DNA from 3 places in the Streptomyces sp. SCSIO 30461 genome. Region 1 is predicted to be linked to each of the others. Evidence: riboswitches for the same ligand, from Rfam matches in the RefSeq annotation. Region 1 holds a riboswitch; each other region holds the start of a gene.
What was found. A riboswitch is a leader RNA that binds a small molecule or an ion and turns the genes downstream of it on or off. The one in region 1 is predicted to bind thiamine pyrophosphate.
Positions count from the first base shown of each region.

Region 1 (7,079 bases):
GGCCTGATCGACTCCGACGGCAACTGGGCCGCCGGCAACACCCGGCTGTGGTTCCTCGGCGACTTCACCGACCGCGGTCCCGACGGGATCGGCGTGATCGACCTCGTCATGCGGCTCTCCGCGGAAGCCGCGGCGGCAGGCGGCTACTGCAAGGCCCTGATGGGCAACCACGAACTCCTGTTGATCGGCGCCAAACGCTTCAGCGACACCCCGGTCAACTCCGGCGCCGGAACCGCCACCTTCCAGGCCGCCTGGCTCCTCAACGGAGGCCAGAAGAACGACATGGACCGGCTCCAGGACGTCCACCTCCAGTGGATGTCCCGGCTGGACGCGGTGGCCGAGGAGGACGGTCATCTGCTGCTGCACTCCGACACGACCGCGTACCTGGAGTACGGCACCACCATCGAGGAGGTCAACGACACCGTCCACGAGATCCTGACCCGAAACGACGCGGACGAGTGCTGGGACCTGTTCCGCAAGTTCACCAAGCGCTTCTCCTTCCGTGACGACGAGGAGGGACCGGAAGCGGTGCGCGAACTGCTCGCCGCATACGGCGGCACACGTGTCGTGCACGGCCACAGCCCGATCCCCTATCTCCTCGGGCAGGTCGGGACCGAGGACGCCGCCGACGGCGAGGAAAGCTCAGGGCCGGTGGTCGACGGTCCGCATGTGTACGCGAGCGGGCTGGCGATCGCCATGGACGGCGGAGTGACCATGGCCGGAAAACTGCTGGTGGTCCGGCTTCCACTCGCCGACTGAGGAAATTTCACGGCGATACGACATCAGCGATTTCCGGAAACCCCCTGTCACCCCGTGCCGTGACCGCTCTACCATCGGCTTATCCGTAGCAGGCTCTCCTCCGTTTCCGCCCAACCGCCCACCCAAGCGGGCGATACGGCCCTACGGAGCATCGGGGGATGCAGATGAAAAGCGCTCCGCACCTGCTGTCCGAGGATCGCGCCGCGTACGAGCGGATCCTCGATGACGTGCTGCGCCAGGCACACGACCGCCCGGATCTCGCCGCGGTCGGTGAACGGCTCAACACCGAACAGCTGCGCACCATGGCGCTCGGCGCCACCGCACTGATAACCAGCGCGGCCGCCGCCGAGTACGAACACTTCGTCAAGGTCCGCGAAGAACTGCGCTCTTCCCACGCGCCTTCATCCGCCGACGGCAGCACGATCGACCTCGCTTCGTCCGACCTGTCGGAACCCGGCTCAGGCGCCGGCCTCGGCGCGGTGCTCACCGTGCTGGCACCCGTACTGGCCGGTACCACCGCGGTGATCCTGCTCTTCGTGGGCTATGTGCTGAAGGCCCTCAAGCCCGAACCGTCCTTCGCCCGGACCTTGCTGGCAGCAGGCTGGTTCTTCGGGGCGCTCACAGCGGTGAGCCTACTCGCGGCGGTGATAGGGCTGCTGATCACCGCACTGCGCAACAGCGCGACGGAGGTTCCCGCCGACGAGACAAGCGGCGTGGTCCCGGAGGAGGTGGCGGAGGTCGCCCGGGCCCGCGAAGCCTGGCGCCACGCGCTACTGGAACGAGGCGTCATCCCGTTCCTCCGCTCCGCACTGGCCGACCCGAGCGCAGGTGTTTCGTCCGGCACACCCCGTCCGCTCAACCGCATCCCGAAGGTCGGCTACAGCGGCCCCGACTTCACCAGCCCCAGCGAGGGTTCATCGGGCTCGTCCCGTCCGGCCTTCACCAGCCCGGACTTCACCAGCCCGGACTTCGGACCGCCGGAACACCAGCCGGACTAGGGAAGAACGACCCGAACGCACCCAAGCCGAACAGCATGGTCGTCGCAGCTTCGGCTGTCGTCACCGACGAACAGGGGCGCATCCTGCTCCAGCGTCGACGCGACAACGATCTGTGCGCCCTTCCCGGCGGGGGCAAGGCGGACCGACGACTCCCCGGAATATCGTCGGTCAGCCTCGTTTGCGCAGGTCAGTCAGCCAGCGGAAGATAGACGCGGTTACCGGAAGCCGCGAACTCCTTTGACTTCTCCAGCATCCCGGCCTCGATCTCCTCCGGTGTAGCCTCCGAGTCGCCGCCGAACTGCTCTGTGATGCTTCTGCTGATCTTCATCGAGCAGAACTTCGGCCCACACATCGAGCAGAAGTGCGCGGTCTTCGCCGGTTCCGCGGGCAGTGTCTCGTCATGGAACTCCCGCGCCGTGTCCGGGTCCAGAGCCAGATTGAACTGGTCCTCCCAGCGGAACTCGAAGCGGGCGTCCGACAGAGCGTCGTCCCACTCCTGGGCACCCGGGTGGCCCTTGGCGAGGTCGGCGGCATGGGCGGCGATCTTGTAGGTGATGACGCCGGTCTTGACGTCGTCCCGGTTCGGCAGGCCCAGATGCTCCTTGGGCGTGACGTAGCAGAGCATCGCCGTGCCCCACCAGGCGATCATTGCGGCGCCGATGCCCGAGGTGATGTGGTCGTAGGCGGGCGCCACATCCGTCGTCAGGGGGCCCAGGGTGTAGAACGGCGCTTCCTCGCAGATCTCCTGCTGGAGGTCGATGTTCTCCTTGATCTTGTGCATCGGGACGTGCCCCGGCCCCTCGATCATGGTCTGCACGTTGTGCCGCTTGGCGATCCGGTTGAGCTCGCCCAGCGTCCTCAACTCGGCGAACTGCGCCTCGTCGTTGGCGTCCGCGATCGAGCCAGGCCGCAGTCCGTCGCCGAGCGAGTACGTCACGTCGTACGCGGCGAGGATCTCGCAGAGCTCATCGAAGTTCTCGTACAGGAACGACTCCTTGTGGTGCGCGAGGCACCAGGCCGCCATGATCGAGCCGCCGCGCGAGACGATTCCGGTCTTGCGGCGCGCGGTCAGCGGCACATACCGCAGCAGCACTCCGGCGTGGACCGTCATGTAGTCGACGCCTTGCTCGGCCTGCTCGATGACGGTGTCCTTGTAGATCTCCCAGGTCAGCTCCTCTGCCCTGCCGTCGACCTTCTCCAGGGCCTGGTAGAGCGGCACGGTGCCGATCGGCACGGGGGAGTTGCGCAGCACCCACTCGCGGGTGGTGTGGATGTTGCGGCCGGTGGAGAGGTCCATGACCGTGTCCGCGCCCCAGCGGGTCGCCCAGGTCATCTTCTCCACCTCCTCTTCGATGGAGGAGGTCACGGCGGAGTTGCCGATGTTGGCGTTGACCTTCACCAGGAACCGCTTGCCGATGATCATCGGCTCGATCTCGGGGTGGTTGACGTTCGCCGGGAGCACGGCGCGCCCGGCGGCGATCTCCTCGCGTACGACCTCGGGGGAGACGTTCTCCCGGATGGCCACGTACTCCATCTCCGGGGTGATCTCACCGCGGCGGGCGTACGCGAGCTGGGTCACCGCCTGTCCGCCGCGGCCGCGGCGGGGCTGGCGCGGGCGGCCCGGGAAGACCGCGTCAAGGTTGCGCAGCCCGCCGCGCGGCGAGGTGTGCTTGATCCCGTCGTCCTCCGGGCGGACGGGGCGGCCGGCGTACTCCTCGGTGTCTCCGCGGGCGATGATCCAGTTCTCGCGCAGCGGTGACAGCCCGCGGCGGACATCGGTGTCGGTGTGCGGATCGGTATACGGTCCGGACGTGTCGTACAGGGTCACGTCCTTGCCATTGGTGAGGTGCACCTGACGGACCGGCACGCGGATGTCGGGGCGTGAGCCCTCGATGTATCCCTTGTGCCAGCCGATGGACTTCCCGCCCTCGTTCTCACCCTCGTTCGGGCCGGAGGGGGGCATGCGTGTGTCCTGAACGGTCATCGTGACCTACTCCCTACGCCGGCATTACCCGGTAACAGGTTCGGCGGTCGGCGCAGCTGGTCTCAGCGCCCTCTCAGCCCGGTGCTCCGAGCTCCCGCGTGTGCAAAGGTGTCACCACGCTAGCGCCCCGTCTGGCGTGCTGAACAGTGGGCCCCCTCCGGGGTTGGGATGATCTGGCGGTGACTTCCTCGCCGCAGCCCCATGGACCCGACCACGAGCCGGATGGCGCCCACGGCCCCGGGCACACTCCCGTGCCCGTCCACGCACACAGCCACGGGCACGGACCGGCCGCGCCCGTGTCGCGTCATCTGCGACGGATCATCGCCGCGGTGGTGATCCCCTTCGCCGCCGCCGTGGCGGTGGGTCTGGTGGTGCTGTGGCCGGGCGGTGCGCCGGACCACGAACGCACCGGTGTCGGCTTCGACCGACAGACCGAGCAGGGGCGGGTGGTGCGGGTCGAACGGGTCGACTGCGCCGACGTGAACGCCGGACAGGTGCCGCCTACCGGGGACACCACCACCCCTGAGGGGCGCGCCGATCCAGACTCGCAGCAGGATGCGTGTGGAAAGGCCACCGTCGAGGTCACCACCGGTAAGGACAAGGGGCGTACGTTCGTCGAGATCGTGCAGCCTGACTCCTCACGGCAACTTCAGGCAGACCAGGGTGTGGTGGTGGCCTACGCCCCCGACGCGCCCCGCGAGCTCCAGTACTCGGTCACCGATGTGGACCGGGAGCTGCCGATGGCGCTGCTCGCCGGACTCTTCGCGCTCGCCGTGGTCCTGGTGGGGCGGATGCGCGGGGTGATGGCACTGATCGCGCTGGCCGTGAGTTTCGCTGTGCTCACCCTCTTCATCCTGCCCGCGATTCTGCAGGGCTCGAATCCGCTGGCGGTGGCGGTGGTCGGGGCGAGCGCAATCATGCTGATCGCGCTGTACATGTGCCATGGGGTCTCAGCCCGCACCTCGGTAGCGGTGCTGGGAACCCTCATCTCGCTGCTGCTGATCGGGCTGCTGGGTTCGCTGTTCATCGGCTGGGCGGTGCTGGGCGGGAACACGGACGACAACACCGGTCTGATCCACGGTCTCTTCCCGGAGATCGACATGTCCGGTCTGCTGCTCGCCGGCGTGCTCATCGGTTCGCTGGGTGTGCTGGACGATGTGACGGTGACCCAGACCTCGGCCGTGTGGGAACTGCACCAGGCCGATCCCACGATGGGTCCGCGCAAGCTGTACCAGTCAGCGATCAGGATCGGCCGGGACCATATCGCGTCAGTGGTCAACACCCTCGTACTCGCTTACGCGGGCGCGTCATTGCCCTTGCTGCTGCTGTTCTCCATCGCGCAGTCCAGCGTAGGCACGGTCGCCACCAGCGAGTTGGTGGCCGAGGAGATCGTGCGGACGCTGGTGGGCTCGATCGGACTCGTCGCATCGGTCCCGCTGACGACCGCGCTGGCTGCCCTGGTGGTCTCCGCCGACCGCCCGGGCACCACTACTGCCGGTGCGGCAGCACCGGCTCGCGGCGGCAAGGGCCGTCGGCGCCGTAAGTGAGCAGCACGGGCACGCGGATCCCCACCGGAAGTCCTCAACCGGCGTTCTCCTCCGCGAGGATGCGCCCGAGTGTCTCCTCCAGATGCTCCTCGAAGTCGCCGAGTGTGCGCTCCTGGCCGAGTGGCACGAGCTTGTCCGTGCGATCGAGGAACGCGACGAGGGGAGCGGCGCTCACCCGGAACAGCGCCCTCTCGGTTCCGACTTGGAGCCGGATGGCGACCTCGGAGCCCGCCTCCGAGCCGGTCGGCGCGATGCGCACATCGCCCTCTCCACTGGGTGCGCCCATGCCGTCCAAGAGCAGCTCGCGGGCGAAGGCCCAGGTTACGGGGGCATCGCCGGGCAAATGGAAGGTCATCCGAACCGCATACGGATCCTCCGTGTCATATCGGAGTTCCACCGGGATCCGAAAGGACAGCTCCTCGGAGACCAAGAAGCTCATCAGGACCTCGGCCCGAACAGACTCGCGCATCAGTACCCCGCAGTAGATGAAACGGCCAAGGAACGCCTTGCACTGGCCCTCTTGCCCGACATGGTGCTGCACATGCCCGGAGATCACAAGGAGTGATTTTTCAGATACTGACAGAGAGCGCCCATCAAGCGGGATGCCGCGTGCATATTCCATTTGCGCCCATCAGGGCGTGGCCACCAGGAAGGCCGAGATAGGCATGGTGAGAAGCGGCATTCCCGCCCACCAGGACCCTCGCCCGGCCGGATGGATTCATGTCCACCTTCCCCCGAGCGGGCTAACACGGGTCTTCGAATTTAGTGGGGGTGCGCCTGCCGTCGGCTCCGGCGGGTGGTCGCACAGCGTGAGCGTAGGCGCTGGTTGGCGCGGTTGCGGAAGCCGAAGGCGTTACGCGCTTCGAGCTTGATGAGGCGGTTGTTGCCTTCGGAGGCGGCGTTGGTGATGCCGGTGGTCAGGTAGGTCTCGATGCCGTCCCACCACTGCTCGATGGTCTCGGCGAGGGTGAGGAGTTCGTGCAGGTGGGCGTGGTCGGCGACGTGGGTGAAGAAGCGGTGGCGGGCGGCGGAGATCGCGGAGCGGTCGGGGGCGTGGTGGGTGCGGCTGACGGCCAGGCCGAGGAGGTCGCGCAGGAGTTCCTTGGCCTGCCAGGCCGCGTGGATCTGCCGGCCGTAGGTGCCCATGTACTCCAACTCGGTCTTCAGGAGGAGGCGTTGGTCTTCGGTGAGGTCTTCTTTGTTGCGGCGCAGGAGTTTGCGGACGGTGTAGATGCCGTCGCCCTTGCGGGCCCGGCGGCCGTGCTGCCGCCAGGTGAGGCGTCGGCGCAGGTCGGCGAGGTGGCGCTGGGCGAGTTGCACGATGTGGAAGCAGTCGACGACCACGGTCGCGTGCGGCAGGGCACGGTGGACGGCGGCGCGGAAGGTGGAACACAGGTCGATGGCGACGTAGCGCACCTGTGCCCGCCAGGATGCGGGCTGGGAGCTGAGCCAGTCGGCGACCGAGGTGGCGTTGCGGCCTTCGACCTGCCCGAACAGTCCTTGCCCGCCGATCACGTCGACGAAGCCGATGTGCCAGGCGTCCGCGACCAGTTCCCACTTCTGCGTGGCCGGGTTCTGGGCCCAGACCGGCTTGCCCCGCCGGGTCTCGTCGATCCCGACCGCCTCGGTCGCGGGCGGCGTCTCGGGCAGGACCGTCGCGGCGTAGTCCTCGAAGCATCGCTGCACGATGGGCCAGCTCAAGGACAGGTCGCGGCCGGCCTGCACGACGGTGCGGGATCCGTCGCAGACCGCGGCCCCCGCCGCCCGGCGCAGGGCGGTGGTGGTGCGCAT
Region 1 is NZ_CP146101.1:189,993-197,071, reverse strand. Features, by position in the region: gene V1460_RS00900 (metallophosphoesterase) at 1-759, shown strand, start outside; gene V1460_RS00895 (hypothetical protein) at 918-1,757, shown strand; partial or broken gene V1460_RS00890 (NUDIX domain-containing protein) at 1,793-1,891, shown strand; gene thiC (phosphomethylpyrimidine synthase ThiC) at 1,945-3,741, opposite strand; TPP riboswitch at 3,735-3,849, opposite strand; gene V1460_RS00880 (YibE/F family protein) at 3,921-5,288, shown strand; gene V1460_RS00875 (SsgA family sporulation/cell division regulator) at 5,323-5,757, opposite strand; gene V1460_RS00870 (ISL3 family transposase) at 6,051-7,079, opposite strand, start outside.

Region 2 (7,079 bases), 5.8 Mb from region 1:
GACCTCCTCCAGCTTCCGAGCGAGCACCGGATCGTCGTTGGTGTAAGGCAGCACGAGGAAGCCGTCGTCCACCAGCACCTCGGCGGCGTCGAGCAACTCCACCGGGTCGGGCAGCAGGGTGCGCTCGTCGGCGACCACCTCCAGCTTGATCCAGCGCGTGCCCAGCGCCTCCCGCGCCAGCCGTGCCGTGAGCACCGCCTCGCCCGCGGTGAAGCAGCCGGCGGTGTTCGGCAGCACCCGGATGCCCAGCCGTTCCAGCACCGACAGCACGGAGCCCCGTACGGTCGGATCCAGCCGCCGCATCGCCACGGTCGTCAGCTCCGTGCCGCTCGCGACCAGCGCGCGCTCCAGGACGTCGAGACTGGGCGCCCCTCCCGTACCCATGATCAGCCGGGACGAGAACTCGACGCCGCCCAGGGTGAAACGGTCGTCCGCCACGGCCCCGGTCACCCGCCCTGCACCGCGGTGAGGATCTCCACCCGGTCGCCGTCGCCGAGTGGCGTCACCGGCCACTCGCTGCGCGGGACGACCGACTCGTTCACGGCCGCCGCGACACCGGAGCACGCCGCCGTCAGCGTCGCGACCAGCGTGTCCAGCGTCGTGCCGGCGGCGATCTCCCGGGGCTCCCCGTTGACGGAGACGGTCGGCTTCACGGTCATGCTCATACGGACGCCTCCTGGCGTGCGGGGGAGAAGCGGTGGGGGGTGAAAGGGCGGGCTTCTTCCGGCAGTTCCCCGGAGACCAGGGCGTCGGCCAGGGCGTCGCCGGTCACCGGGGTGAGCAGCACGCCGTTGCGGTAGTGCCCGGTGGCGAGCAGCAGTCCGGGGAGCTCGGTCGGCCCGAGCAGCGGCGCGTTGTCGGGTGAGCCGGGGCGCAGCCCCGCGCGGGTCTCGGTGAGCGGCAGTTCGGTGATGCCCGGCACCAGCTCATGGGCGTCGCGCAGCAGCTCGTACACCCCTCCGGCCGTGACCGTGGTGTCCCAGCCGAGTTCCTCGCTGGTCGCACCCACGACCAGCTCACCGTTCGCACGGGGTACGAGGTACACCTGGCTGCCCCGCACCACGGCCCGCACGGTCCGCGACAGGAACGGGGCGCGGGGGGCCGGCACCGCGAGCCGCAGCACCTGCCCCTTCACCGGGCGTACCGGAGGCAGGATCTCGTCGGGGACTCCGGCCAGCCGGCCGCTGAGACTGCCCGCGGCCAGCACCACCTGATCCGCGTCCACCTCATGCGACACGCCGGCGGGCTCGGGCGACGCGCCGGCGGGGCTCTCGCCGGGCGGCGTGCCGGGTGGGCCGAGCAGCGCTCCGGTGGCACGGTTGCCGTCGACCGTGAGCCTGGTCGCCCATGCGCGGTGGAAGGCCACCCCCGCCCGCTCGCAGGCCACCAGCAGGGCACTCGCGAGCCGCCGGGGGTCGATCTGGTGGTCGCCGTCCACTCGAAGCCCGCCCCTGACCCCGGGGGCGAGCATCGGTTCGAGTCGGCGGCAGTCCCGGCCGGTGAGCCACACCGAGTCAAGACCGCAACGGCGCTGGAGCGCGTGCAGCTCCCGCAGATGGGCGCGGTCGTCCGCGTCCAGCGCGACCGCGAGGGTGCCGCAGGCGCGGTAGCCGGTGTCCTGCCCGCTCGCCTCCTCCAGCTCAGCGACGAAGTCCGGATAGCGCCGGGCGGAGGCGAGATTGAGGCCGAGGAGGGTCTCCTCCCCGTAGTGCAGCTCGGTGACGGCGGCCAGCATGCCGGCGGCGACCTGTGCGGCCCCGCCACCGGGGTCGGGGTCGGCCAGCACCGTGCGCAGTCCGCGCTGCGCCGCCCGCCAGGCCGTCACCAGGCCGATGATTCCGCCCCCGACGACCAGGACGTCAGCGGTCGTCCGTGGATGCACGGGCATCCGGACCCTCCCTTCGCCGGCATGACCCGGATCAGGTTCGTACGGTCGGAGGCCGCCTCAGCCTCCCTCTCAGCCCGGTGCGGCCGGGCTCCCGCGAGTAGCAGTACGGTGGTCAGCCTAACTCCGCCCGGCAACACGCAGTAAGGGAGCCCGCACCGTGGCCCGTTCGCTCGACGGACTCGTACTCGCCCCCGCCGCGGACCAGGCTCCCGGCCAGGTGGGCACCAGGACACGGTTCGCCTATCACGAGCTAGACGGTCGGATCTGGGCCGACTACGCGGGTGGCGACGTGGTCAGGGGACATCTCGTCGGCACCCGTGACGGTGACCGGCTCGATTTCCGCTACGTCCAGCTGAAGGGGGACGGAACGACGTCTTCCGGACACTGTGTCTCCACGGTGGTCCAACTCCCGGACGGGCGGGTGAGGCTGGAGGAGGCCTGGGAGTGGGAGTCCGAGGAGGGCCGGGGTACGAGTGTCGTCGAAGAGCTCCCGGCAGAGCCCGCCGCGGCAGGGGTTGCGGTCCACCGGCAGCCGGAACCTTCTTGACGGCTCGTCAGGTGACTAGGCTGGTCCGGTGAACGAGCACACCGCACAGCACCGGGTCGTGATCGCGGGGGCCGGGATGGCCGGGTCCCAGACCGCGGTCGCCCTGCGCGATCAGGGCTTCACCGGCAGCCTCACCCTGATCGGCGCCGAGCCGCACCAGCCCTACGACCGGCCTCCGCTCTCCAAGGCCGTGCTGCTCGGCAACGCGGAGGGCTCCGCGCTCGACGTCGACTTCGAGGCGATCGATGTCGAACTCCACCTCGGCCGCGAGGTCAGCGGACTGCGCCCGGACGCGCATGAGCTCGACACCGAGGCGGGCCCCGTGCCGTACGACACCCTCGTGGTCGCCACCGGTGCCGAGCCCCTCACGCTGCCCGGCACCGAAGGGGTCAAGGGAGTCCACCTGCTGCGCACGCTGGACGACGCGCGGCGGCTGCGCCCGGTGCTGGAGCGCAAGCACGACATCGTGGTCGTCGGGGCGGGCTGGATCGGGGCGGAGTTCGCCACAGCCGCCCGTCAGGCAGGCTGCGCGGTAACCGTGGTGGAGGCGGCCGACCGGCCGCTCGCGGGCGTTCTGCCGGCCGAGGTGACCGCGCCCATGGCCGGCTGGTACACCGAGAGCGGCGCCTCGCTCATCACCGGCGCACGGGTTGCCGCGGTCGAGCCAGGGGCGGTCGTCCTCGCCGAGAGTGCCGGTGTCGAAACCGGTGTGGGGACCGGTCCCGGTGCCCGCGCCGGGGCAGGTGCCGGGGGCGCGGGCGGCAGGCGGCTGAACGCCGACGCGGTGGTCGTGGGTGTGGGCGCGCGTCCGGCGACCCGCTGGCTCGCCGGCTCGGGCATCGCCCTCGGGCCGGACGGCTCGATCACCGCCGACGAACGGCTGCGCACCACGCTGCCCGATGTCCACGCGGTCGGCGACTGCGCCTCCTTCCCCTCGCGGCGCTACGGCAGGCGGCTCCTCGTGCACCACTGGGACAACGCCCTCCAGGGCCCGCGTACGGTCGCCGCCAATGTGCTGCGTGACCTGCGGGGCGAGCCGCCGCTGAGCTACGACCCGGTGCCGTACTTCTGGTCCGAGCAGTTCGGGCGCTTCGTGCAGTACGCAGGCCATCACGAAGGGGCCGGAACACTCGTTTGGCGGGGTGACCCGGCGGTGGGTTCCGGCTGGTCCGTGCTGTGGCTGAGAACGGCGGACGACGGGCGTCACGTGCTGGCCGCCGTGCTGGCGGTCGGCAGGCCCCGAGACGTGACCCAGGGCAGGCGGCTCATCGAGGCGGGCGCGCGGCTCGACCCCGCCCGTGCGGCGGACCCCGGGGTCCCTCTGAAGGCGGCAGTCGAGTAGGGCCCGGCTACCGACTGTCAGTGCGGGATGGCAGGCTTGTCCTGTGACCGAGATTGACGCAAAGATCGATGCCCTCGTCCCCGCCTGGCTTCACCTGCCTGACATCGCGGAAATGCTCGACGTCGAGGTGACGCGTGTGCGCCAGCTCGTCAAGGAGGGTCAGCTGATCGCCGTGCGCCGCGGCGAGAACCGGACACTTCAGGTGCCGGCCGCCTTCATCAAGGGCGACAAGGTGGTCAAGGGACTCACCGGCACCCTGACCCTGCTGAGGGACGACGGCTTCACCGACGAAGAGATGCTGGAGTGGCTCTTCACCCCGGACCCCACCCTGCCGGGCACCCCCGCCGAGGCGCTCAGCGAGAATCGCGGTACGGAGGTGAAGCGCCGGGCCCAGGCGCTCGCCGTCTGAACCTTCCCAACCGGCGGATCCGTCCAGGCTCCTGTCCCGCCGATCCACACCGGATGCGCCGGATGCACCGGATGCGCCGGATGCGCCGGATGCGCCGGATGCGCCGGATGCACCGGACAAGGGTCGATCGGCGGAGTGCGGCCGGTCCGCCGGGCAGCGGCGTGTTCGGCGGACCGTGTTCCGTGAGCGGTCCGCCGTCCACCGCCGCAGCTGTCCGCACCGGGCAGCCGACAAGCCAACCAGCCACGGGGGAACAAAGCCATGTCCACCGCTCGCGCGCGTCTCTCCGACGCCCGGCTCTATCTCTGCACCGACGCCCGCAGGCGCCAGGGCGACCTGCCCGAGTTCCTGGACGCCGTGCTGTCCTCCGGCGTGGACATCGTGCAGTTGAGGGACAAGGGCCTGGAAGCCGGAGAGGAGCTCGACCACCTCGCCGTCTTCGCCGACGCCTGCCGCCGCCACGGCAAGCTGCTCGCGGTCAACGACCGGGCCGATGTCGCACATGCCGTCGGATCCGACGTGCTGCACCTGGGTCAGGGCGACCTGCCGGTTCCGGCGGCCCGGGCCATCATCGGCGGCGAGGTGCTCATCGGGCGTTCCACGCACACCCCGGAGGAAGCCGCCGCAGCGGCCGTGCAGCCGGGAGTCGACTACTACTGCACGGGGCCCTGCTGGCCCACGCCCACAAAACCGGGCCGCCTGGCGCCCGGGCTCGATCTGGTGCGCTGCACGGCCGCGCTCCCGCAGGACCGCCCCTGGTTCGCGATCGGCGGTATCGACGCGGGCAACCTGGAGCAGGTGTTGGAGGCCGGGGCCCGCCGCGTCGTCGTCGTCCGGGCGGTCACCGAGGCCGACGACCCAGGCGCTGCGGCGGCCGATCTCAGCATGCGGATACGCGGATACGGGAACCAGGCGGCTCCCGTCCTAAAGTAAACCTTTGGTGTCCGATGGGTGGACATCGGTTGGGTCCCCCGGTAGCCCCCGCTAACCTGCGAATATGGCCCTTGGCACAGCTTCGACCAGGACTGATCACGCGCACACCGTGCGAGAGCTGCTGGCGACCGGCAAGACCTCGTACTCCTTCGAGTTCTGGGCGCCCAAGACGGAAAAGGGCGAGCGCAACCTCTGGAACGCGTTGCGCAGGGTCGAAGCGGTGCGCCCGAGCTTTGTCTCCGTGACCTACGGAGCGGGTGGCTCGACCCGGTCCGGCACGGTCAAGGCCACCCAGGAGATCGCCGCCGACAGCACGCTCACCCCGGTGGCCCATCTCACCGCGGTCGGCCATTCCATCGCCGAACTGCGCAATATGATCGGTCAGTTCGCCGACGCGGGCATCCGCAACATGCTCGCTCTGCGCGGTGACCCGCCGGGTGACCCCATGGGCGAGTGGATCAGACACCCGGAAGGCTTGGACTACGCCGCCGACCTGGTACGGCTCATCAAGGACGCCGGCGACTTCTGCGTCGGGGTCGCCGCCTTCCCCGAGATGCATCCGCGATCCACGGACTGGGACACGGACGTCGGGTACTTCGTGGACAAGTGCCGGGCGGGTGCCGACTATGCGATCACCCAGATGTTCTTCGACCCCGATGACTATTTCCGGTTGTGTGACCGAGTCGCCGCGGCCGGCTGCTCGACCCCGATCATTCCCGAGATCATGCCTGTGACCAGCGTGAAGCAGATCGAGCGGTTCGGTCAGCTGAGCAATGCGGCCTTTCCTTCCGCCCTGGAGGAGAGGATGCGCGCGGTCGCGGGCGATCCCGCCGCTGTACGCTCCATTGGCATCGAGTTCGCGACGGAGTTCTGCGCACGACTGCTGTCCCAGGGTGTCCCCGGTCTGCATTTCATTACGCTGAACAACTCCACGGCAACACTCGAAATCTACGAGAATCTCGGACTGCACGAGCAGTCGTAACCGGCCACATCCGCCATCACCCCGCGGCGGCGGCCGATGAGGAGGGGCGGGCATGGGCTGGACGGCGCTCTACATCGCGTTCGGCATTGTCGCGCTGTGGCTGCTGGGCGAGGTACTGCTCCAGTACAAGGCACGGCTGCGCTGGCGCCTGCTCGCGTTCGGTGGGTTCCTGGGAGTGGTCCTGGGTGTGCTGCTACCGAACGTGATCGTCATCGGGCTCGGCGCCGCGTGCTTCGCGGTCGGCCAGACCTATGTCACCTTGTCGTTCCGGCGCGGGTTCTCCACCGGATGGGCCATTGGGGGCAAGCCCGGCTCCAGCCGCCGCCGCAAGGCATCCGGCCCCGCCGCGGGCCCCGCGGCCGAACGTGAGCCGACACTGGAGGTCTCCGACCTCTCGTACGAGCCGGGTTCGGGCGAGTCCTACGAGTCGTACGACCTGCACGCGGGCGCGGAGCCGGTGTACGAGCCCCTGCCGCTGCCGGATGACACGAGCCAGTACGGCGTCTACGAGGGCTACGGCAGCCAAAGCTCTCCGTACGAGCAGCCGACCGCCGCGCAGGCGCAGGACGCGTACGACTACGGCGCGGGACAGCAGCAGTACGCCGCCTACTCCGACCCGTACGTCGGGACCACGGGTTACGGGGCGTCGTATTCCGACCCCTATGCCGCGCAGCAGTACGCCGATCCGTACGCCACTCAGCAGGGGTACCAGGAGACCCCTCCGGGCGGAGTCTGGGTGCCCCAGCAGCGCGATGGCGCCGAGGCGCCTCAGCAGTCGTACGGTTACGGATACCCGAACACCGAGCCCGACCACGGCGGCTACGAGAACGGCCAGCCGTACCGCTACTGAGCGTCGCGCGCAGCGGGCCCGGCTCGCGCGGGGTGCGGCACACCCCGAAGCCCCGCAGCGCCACCCCATGGGCGGTCACCGTGGAACTCGCTCACTACGCGGCGCGAGACCACATGCCACCGGTTCGT
Region 2 is NZ_CP146101.1:5,981,645-5,988,723, reverse strand. Features, by position in the region: gene V1460_RS26860 (thiazole synthase) at 1-438, opposite strand, end outside; gene thiS (sulfur carrier protein ThiS) at 447-665, opposite strand; gene V1460_RS26850 (FAD-dependent oxidoreductase) at 662-1,888, opposite strand; TPP riboswitch at 1,880-1,993, opposite strand; gene V1460_RS26845 (hypothetical protein) at 2,046-2,435, shown strand; gene V1460_RS26840 (FAD-dependent oxidoreductase) at 2,512-3,777, shown strand; gene V1460_RS26835 (Rv2175c family DNA-binding protein) at 3,821-4,186, shown strand; gene thiE (thiamine phosphate synthase) at 4,448-5,119, shown strand; gene metF (methylenetetrahydrofolate reductase [NAD(P)H]) at 5,184-6,101, shown strand; gene V1460_RS26820 (hypothetical protein) at 6,154-6,951, shown strand.
Region 2: another riboswitch for thiamine pyrophosphate. It lies ahead of V1460_RS26850 (FAD-dependent oxidoreductase); the one in region 1 lies ahead of thiC (phosphomethylpyrimidine synthase ThiC).

Region 3 (7,079 bases), 1.8 Mb from region 1:
ACCAAGGGGAAGAGGAACCCGCTCGCCGTCGGTAGGTCATCGCTGCCGCGTGCCCTGGCACGCACGCGGTCCGGGTACCACTCGGTGAAGCGGATCGCGATGATGATCGCCAGGATGGGGACGATCCACGAGGTCCAGATGTTGTCCGGCTCGCGGATGACGAGATCGCCGACACCGCCCGACACGGCGGCCGTCAGGAATATGAGCCCCCAGACTGCCGTGATCAGGTAATTGGTCCGCATGAAGGCCGGGGTGTCCCAGTACTGGCGGTCCACCTGCTCGCGTGCGTACTGCACCGTGAAGGGCACCCGGGCCGCCATGGAGCCGAAGGCGATGACCGCGAGGGCGACATTGGCCACCTCGTCGGCGTACGTCTCCAGCCACTGGTGCGTGCCCTCGCTCGCGGTCGCGCCGATGATCGCCAGCACCGCGAAGAAGACCACGTCCGCGACTTCGAGGATCTTGAACGAGGTGCCCGGGTGCAGCAGCCTGCCGAGCACGACGAAGACGATCGAGATCCCGAGGGAGATCAGCACCGCGATCTCGAAGCGCCCAGGGCCGGAGAGGACGGCGAAGAGGATCCACGGCGCCATCCCCACGACCGGCTGCTCCAGGAAGCCCGCGAGCCACCTGCCCACTGCGGAATCGGCCACGGCTGCCATGGGCGCGCCCCTCGGGACTACGACGACGTGTGGAATTCCAGCCTGACCCCGAAGGGGCGATCCCGCGATAGCGGATCGTCGCCGGGAGGCGGCGCCCTGTTCCACGGCGGTGGGGACCGGTTCCATAGCGGTGGGGACCGGTTCCATGGCGGTGGGGACCGGCTCCACTCCTGCATGGAGCCCGCGGCGTCGCAGGACTCTCGCGCGTGGCAGGCGATGACTACGACCAGGCGGCGACCCGGCCGATGTCAGGATCTCCTGATCTCCTGATCTCCTGATCGCCGGGCCGTCCGGTGGCTGTCCAAGGCGATTCGGCGGCCCGCGAGGCCCGATGTCACGCTCGTCCGAGGCTTCGGGCGCAGGTCATGAAATTCGATCTGCGACACTGGTACGGCCATGCCTAAGCCCGGAGAACTCACTTTCGTCGCGCCTCGCGGAGCCAAGAAGCCCCCGCGGCACCTCGCCGACCTCTCGCCCGCCGAGCGCAAGGACGCGGTGGCCGCGATCGGAGAGAAGCCGTTTCGCGCGAAGCAGCTGTCCCAGCACTACTTCGCGCGGTACGCGCACGACCCCGTCCAGTGGACCGACATCCCGGTGGCGTCCCGGGAGCGCCTCGCCGCAGAGCTGCTGCCCGATCTGATGTCGGTCGTCCGGCATATCTCATGCGACGACGACACCACCCGCAAGACACTGTGGCGGTTGCACGACGGCACGCTGGTCGAGTCTGTGCTGATGCGCTACCCGGACCGGGTCACCATGTGTATCTCCTCGCAGGCCGGCTGCGGGATGAACTGTCCGTTCTGCGCGACCGGTCAGGCGGGCCTGGACCGCAACCTGTCGACCGCCGAGATCGTGCACCAGATCGTGGACGGTATGCGGGCGCTGCGCGACGGGGAGGTCCCCGGCGGACCCGCGCGGCTCAGCAACATCGTCTTCATGGGCATGGGTGAGCCGCTCGCCAACTACAACCGGGTCGTCGGAGCCATCCGCCGGCTGACCGATCCCGAGCCGGACGGCCTCGGGCTCTCGCAGCGCGGCATCACCGTCTCCACCGTCGGTCTGGTCCCGGCGATGCTGCGGTTCGCCGACGAGGGCTTCAAGTGCCGGCTCGCCGTGTCACTGCACGCACCCGACGACGAGCTGCGCGACACCCTCGTGCCGGTGAACACCCGCTGGAAGGTGCGGGAGGTGCTGGACGCCGCCTGGGAGTACGCGGAGAAGTCCGGCCGCCGGATCTCCATCGAGTACGCCCTCATCCGGGACATCAACGACCAGGCGTGGCGCGGAGACCTGCTGGGACGGCTGCTCAAGGGCAAGCGGGTGCATGTCAACCTGATCCCGCTGAATCCCACCCCGGGTTCCAAGTGGACCGCCTCCCGTCCCGAGGACGAGAAGGCGTTCGTCGAGGCGATCGCCGCTCATGGGGTGCCGGTCACCGTGCGCGACACCCGGGGTCAGGAGATCGACGGGGCCTGCGGGCAGCTCGCCGCGTCCGAGCGCTGAGCCTGCGGCGGTGTGGGCCTCCGGCGGTGCCGCCGGAGGCCCATGTACTCTGGCCTCGAACATTCACATATTCCGACAGGGGAGCGCCACAGCGCTGAGAGTGCGGTGATTTCCGGACCGCAGACCCTCTGAACCTCGCCCGGGTCATTCCGGGTAGGAAGTTCGGACGAGACTCAAGCTGTTGCACCCTGCCCGGCAGCGGACTCCTTGGATCCGCCGCCGGGCAGGGCCGCGTCTCTTCCTGGTCACCCCAGGAGGAAGCTCAGTGAGCACCACCAAGAAGATCACGTTCGCGGCGCTGGCCGCGACCCTCGGCGCCGGCACGCTCGCGGGCTGCGGTGGGGAGTCCGGGGACAACAACTCCGGGACCGGGTCCAAGACCGTCACGCTCGTCAGCCATGATTCCTTCGCCGCCACCCCGGCGGTGCTGAAGGAGTTCACCCGGCAGACGGGTTACACGGTCAAGGTGCTCAAGAGCGGTGACGCCGTCGCGGCCCTCAACAAGGAGATCCTCACGAAGGGCTCCCCCCAGGGCGATGTGTTCTACGGCGTCGACAACACCACGCTCTCCAGGGCCCTGGACAACGGAATCTTCACCCCGTACGAGGCCAAGGGCCTGGACCGCGTCCCCGATGACCGTCGGCTGGACAAGGACGGGCACCGGGTCACGCCGATCGACACCGGCGACATCTGCGTCAACTACGACAAGAAGTACTTCACCGACAAGAAGCTGGCCCCGCCGCAGAGCTTCGAGGACCTGGCGAGGCCCGCGTACAGGAACCTCCTCGTGGTCGAGAACGCCGAACGCTCATCGCCGGGCCTCGGCTTCCTCCTCGGTACCGCCGCGAAGTACGGCGACGAGGGCTGGAAGGACTACTGGGCCAAGCTCAAGGCCAACGGCGTCAAGGTGGTGGACAGCTGGGAACTCGCCTACAACCAGGAGTTCTCCGGTTCCGCCGGGGGCAGGAAGGCCAAGGGCGACCGGCCGCTGGTCGTCTCCTACGCCTCCAGCCCGCCGGTCGAGGTGCTCTACTCCGAGCCACAGCCCGAGGAGGCGCCGACCGGAGTCGCCACAGGTACCTGCTTCCGCCAGATCGAAGCCGCTGGCCTGCTCAAGGGTGCGAAGAACGAGGCCGGCGGCAAGGCCCTGCTGGACTTCCTGATCAGCAAGAAGTTCCAGGAGGACATGCCGCTCAACATGTTCGTCAACCCGGTCGTGGACGACGCCGAGCTGCCTCCGCTGTTCACGCGCTTCGGCGCGGTAGTCGACAAGCCCGAGACCATGGAGCCGAAGAAGATCGCCGACAACCGCGACCAGTGGATCCAGTCGTGGTCCTCTCTCGTCCTGAAGTAGGCGAACACCCGCGGACACCAGGGCGCCCGGGGATCCCCGAAACGCCCGGGACCCAGCGGAGCCGCCGGGGGAACGCGGCGCGGCTCGCCCTGATGGCCGTGCCCGTCGCGTTCTTCGCCGTCTTCTTCGCCTACCCCGTGGCCGGGATCGTGGGACGCGGGCTCAGACCGGACGGTTCCTGGCGGTTCGGCCACATCGGCGAGGTGCTGAGCAGGCCGGACATTCTGGACATCCTCTGGTTCACGTTGTGGCAGGCGCTGGCCTCCACTGCACTCACCCTGCTGCTCGCGCTGCCCGCCGCCTATGTCTTCGCCCGCTTCGCCTTCCCGGGAAAGCAACTGCTGCGCGCGGTCGTCACCGTGCCGTTCGTACTGCCGACCGTGGTCGTCGGCACCGCCTTCCTGGCGCTGCTCGGCCGTGGCGGGCTGCTCGACGAGCTGTGGGGCATACGCCTCGACACGACCGTGTGGGCGATCCTCCTCGCCCATGTCTTCTTCAACTACGCCGTCGTCGTAAGGACGGTCGGCGGACTGTGGTCCCAGCTCGACCCGCGCCAGGAGGAAGCAGCCCGGGTGCTCGGCGCCGGGCGGTTCGCCGCCTGGCGGAGCGTGACCCTGCCCGCGCTGACCCCGGCGGTGGCAGCGGCGGCGCTGATGGTGTTCCTGTTCACCTTCACCTCCTTCGGCATCGTCCAGATCCTGGGCGGCCCCGCCTACTCGACGGTCGAGGTGGAGATCTACCGGCAGACCGCCGACCGGCTCGACCTCCCCACCGCCGCCGTGCTGACGTTGATCCAGTTCGCCGCAGTCGGCGCCATCCTCGCCGTACACGCCTGGACCGTACGGCGCCGGGAGTCGGCCTTGAAGCTGGTCGACCCGGCGCTGACCGCGCACCCGCCGCGCGGCGCGGGCCAGTGGGCCCTGTTCGCGGGTGTGCTCTCCACCATCGGCCTGCTGATCCTGGCACCGCTCGCCGTATTGGTCGAACGATCCCTCGACGGCCCCGGCGGTCACGGATTCGCCTTCTACGAGGCGCTCAAGTCGGCGGAGGCCAGCGGAGGCACCTTCCTGGTGCCCCCCATCGAGGCGGTTTGGAGCTCCCTGCGGTACGCGCTCGCCGCAACCGCCATCGCCCTGCTGATCGGCGGACTGGCGGCCGCCGCCCTGACCCGCAGGGCCGGGCGGCTGGTCCGCGGCTTCGACGCGCTGCTCATGCTGCCGCTCGGGGTCTCCGCCGTCACCGTGGGCTTCGGCTTCCTGATCACCCTTGACGAGCCTCCGCTCGATCTGCGCGCCACCTGGATCCTGGTGCCCCTCGCCCAGGCCCTGGTCGGGGTGCCGTTCGTGGTGCGCACCATGCTGCCGGTGCTGCGCGCCGTGGACGTGCGGCTGCGCGAGGCGGCGGCGGTGCTCGGCGCCTCGCCGCTGCGTGCCTGGCGGGAGGTCGATCTGCCGCTGGTCCGCCGGGCGCTGCTGGTGGCCGCGGGCTTCGCCTTCGCCGTCTCGCTCGGTGAGTTCGGGGCGACCGTGTTCATCGCCCGCCCGGACAACCCCACCCTTCCGGTCGCTGTGGCACGGTTGCTCGGCCGCCCGGGAGAGCTCAACTACGGGCAGGCGATGGCGCTGTCCACCATCCTCATGCTGGTCTGCGCGGCGGCCCTGCTGCTGCTCGAACGCATCCGGCCCGACCGATCCGCAGGGGAGTTCTGATGCTGACGCTGGAGGCCGCGACCGTACGGTTCGGGCAGCGTGCGGTACTCGATGCGGTGGAATTCGCGGTCGCCGACCATGAGATCGTCTGCGTGCTCGGCCCGAGCGGCAGTGGCAAGTCCACGCTGCTGCGCGCCGTCGCCGGACTCCAGCCGCTGTCCGGCGGCCGGGTGCTGCTCGGCGGAGCGGACCAGACGCACGTGCCAGTGCACCGGCGCGAGGTGGGCCTGATGTTCCAGGACCATCAGCTGTTCCCGCAGCGCGATGTGGCGGGGAACGTCGCCTTCGGCCTGCGCATGCACGGAATGCCCCGTGCGGAGCAGCAGCGGCGGGTGGCTGAGCTGCTCGACCTCGTCGGGCTCCCGGGCGCCGGGCGGCGGGCCGTTGCCTCCCTGTCCGGTGGTGAGCAGCAGCGCGTCGCCCTCGCCCGGGCACTCGCCCCACGTCCCAGGCTGCTGATGCTGGACGAACCCCTCGGCCAGCTCGACCGTACGCTCAGGGAGCGTCTCGTGGCCGAACTGCGCGGCCTCTTCCAGCGGCTGGGCACCACCGTGCTCGCCGTGACGCACGACCAGGGCGAGGCTTTCGCGCTCGCCGACCGGGTCGTCGTCATGCGGGACGGAGCCATCGCCCAGAGCGGCACCCCGCGCGAGGTGTGGCAGCGCCCGGCATCCGCGTTCGTCGCCCGCTTCCTCGGCTTCGACAACATCGTGCCCGCGGAGGTCAGCGGCCGGGCGGCAAGTACCCCCTGGGGCGACATCCCGGTCCCGGGCGGCCCCCCTGACGGCCCCTGCGGCCTGCTGGTCCGCCCGGCGGGCGTCAGCCTGGTCGCTGCCGGGGACGGCCTGCCCTGCGCGGTGCTCTCCCGCACCTTCCGGGGTACGCATGTCGCCGTACGGCTGCGGCCGGAGAACGGGCCCGAGCTGGAGGCCGAATGCCGTCTCGGCGACGCCCCGGAGCCCGGGTCCCGGGTCGGCGTCGTGTTCGCGGCGGACGAGGTGGTGTTGCTTCCGGTCCCCGATCCGGACGCTCCCTGAGACAGTCCACCGGATCCGACGTCCTCATCGCACTCCGGCGGGTTCCCGTTCGGGGAGCGGTGCGGGAGCGGGCGCATCGGACTCCGAGCGCCCGAACCAGGCCACCGCCACCGCTCCCGCCACGGCCAGCACGAAACCTGCGACCGCCGGCCAGCCGAATCCCGCACGGGACGAGTCGCCCAGCCAGAGCACGCCTATCGCGCCCGGCAGCACGGTCTCGCCGACGACCAGAGCGGCGGTGGCCCCGTTGACCGAGCCGATCTGCAGGGCCACCGTGTGCAGGTACATCCCGCCCGTGCCCGCGACCAGGATCGTGTAGAGCGCCGGGTCGCAGACGAGGGCGTCCGGGTCGAACGGGTCGATCCCGTCGAGCACCCGCACGCCGACCCCGAGCGCGCCGAAACCCAGTCCCGACAGCAGGCCCGCGAGGATCGCGGCCCGGGCCCCGAGCAGCCGCACCACGACGGTGCCGCCGACCATCAGCAGCAGCGAGATCGCCAGCAGCCACCAGTGGGTGGCCATAGGGGTGCGCCCGCTGCCCTCCGGCCCGGCCGCCGCGGCCAGCAGGATGAGGGCGGAGCAGACCACGGCGATCGACGTCCACTCGGCGCGTGTCAGCCGGATCCCGAGCAGTCGGATACCGAGCACCGCGGTGACCACCAGATTGGCGCTGATGATCGTCTGCGACAGGAACAGCGGGAGCAGCCGCGCCGCCAGCGCGCCCAGTCCGAAGCCGACGAAGTCCAGAATGGTGCCCACGATGAACTCCCAGGTCATCGCGGCCTTCGCGGTCGATGACAGGCTCGGCCCACCG
Region 3 is NZ_CP146101.1:1,989,102-1,996,180, forward strand. Features, by position in the region: gene V1460_RS09055 (hypothetical protein) at 1-662, opposite strand, end outside; gene rlmN (23S rRNA (adenine(2503)-C(2))-methyltransferase RlmN) at 1,059-2,165, shown strand; TPP riboswitch at 2,233-2,343, shown strand; gene V1460_RS09065 (thiamine ABC transporter substrate-binding protein) at 2,431-3,519, shown strand; gene V1460_RS09070 (iron ABC transporter permease) at 3,612-5,228, shown strand; gene V1460_RS09075 (ABC transporter ATP-binding protein) at 5,228-6,265, shown strand; gene V1460_RS09080 (hypothetical protein) at 6,290-7,079, opposite strand, start outside.
Region 3: another riboswitch for thiamine pyrophosphate. It lies ahead of V1460_RS09065 (thiamine ABC transporter substrate-binding protein); the one in region 1 lies ahead of thiC (phosphomethylpyrimidine synthase ThiC).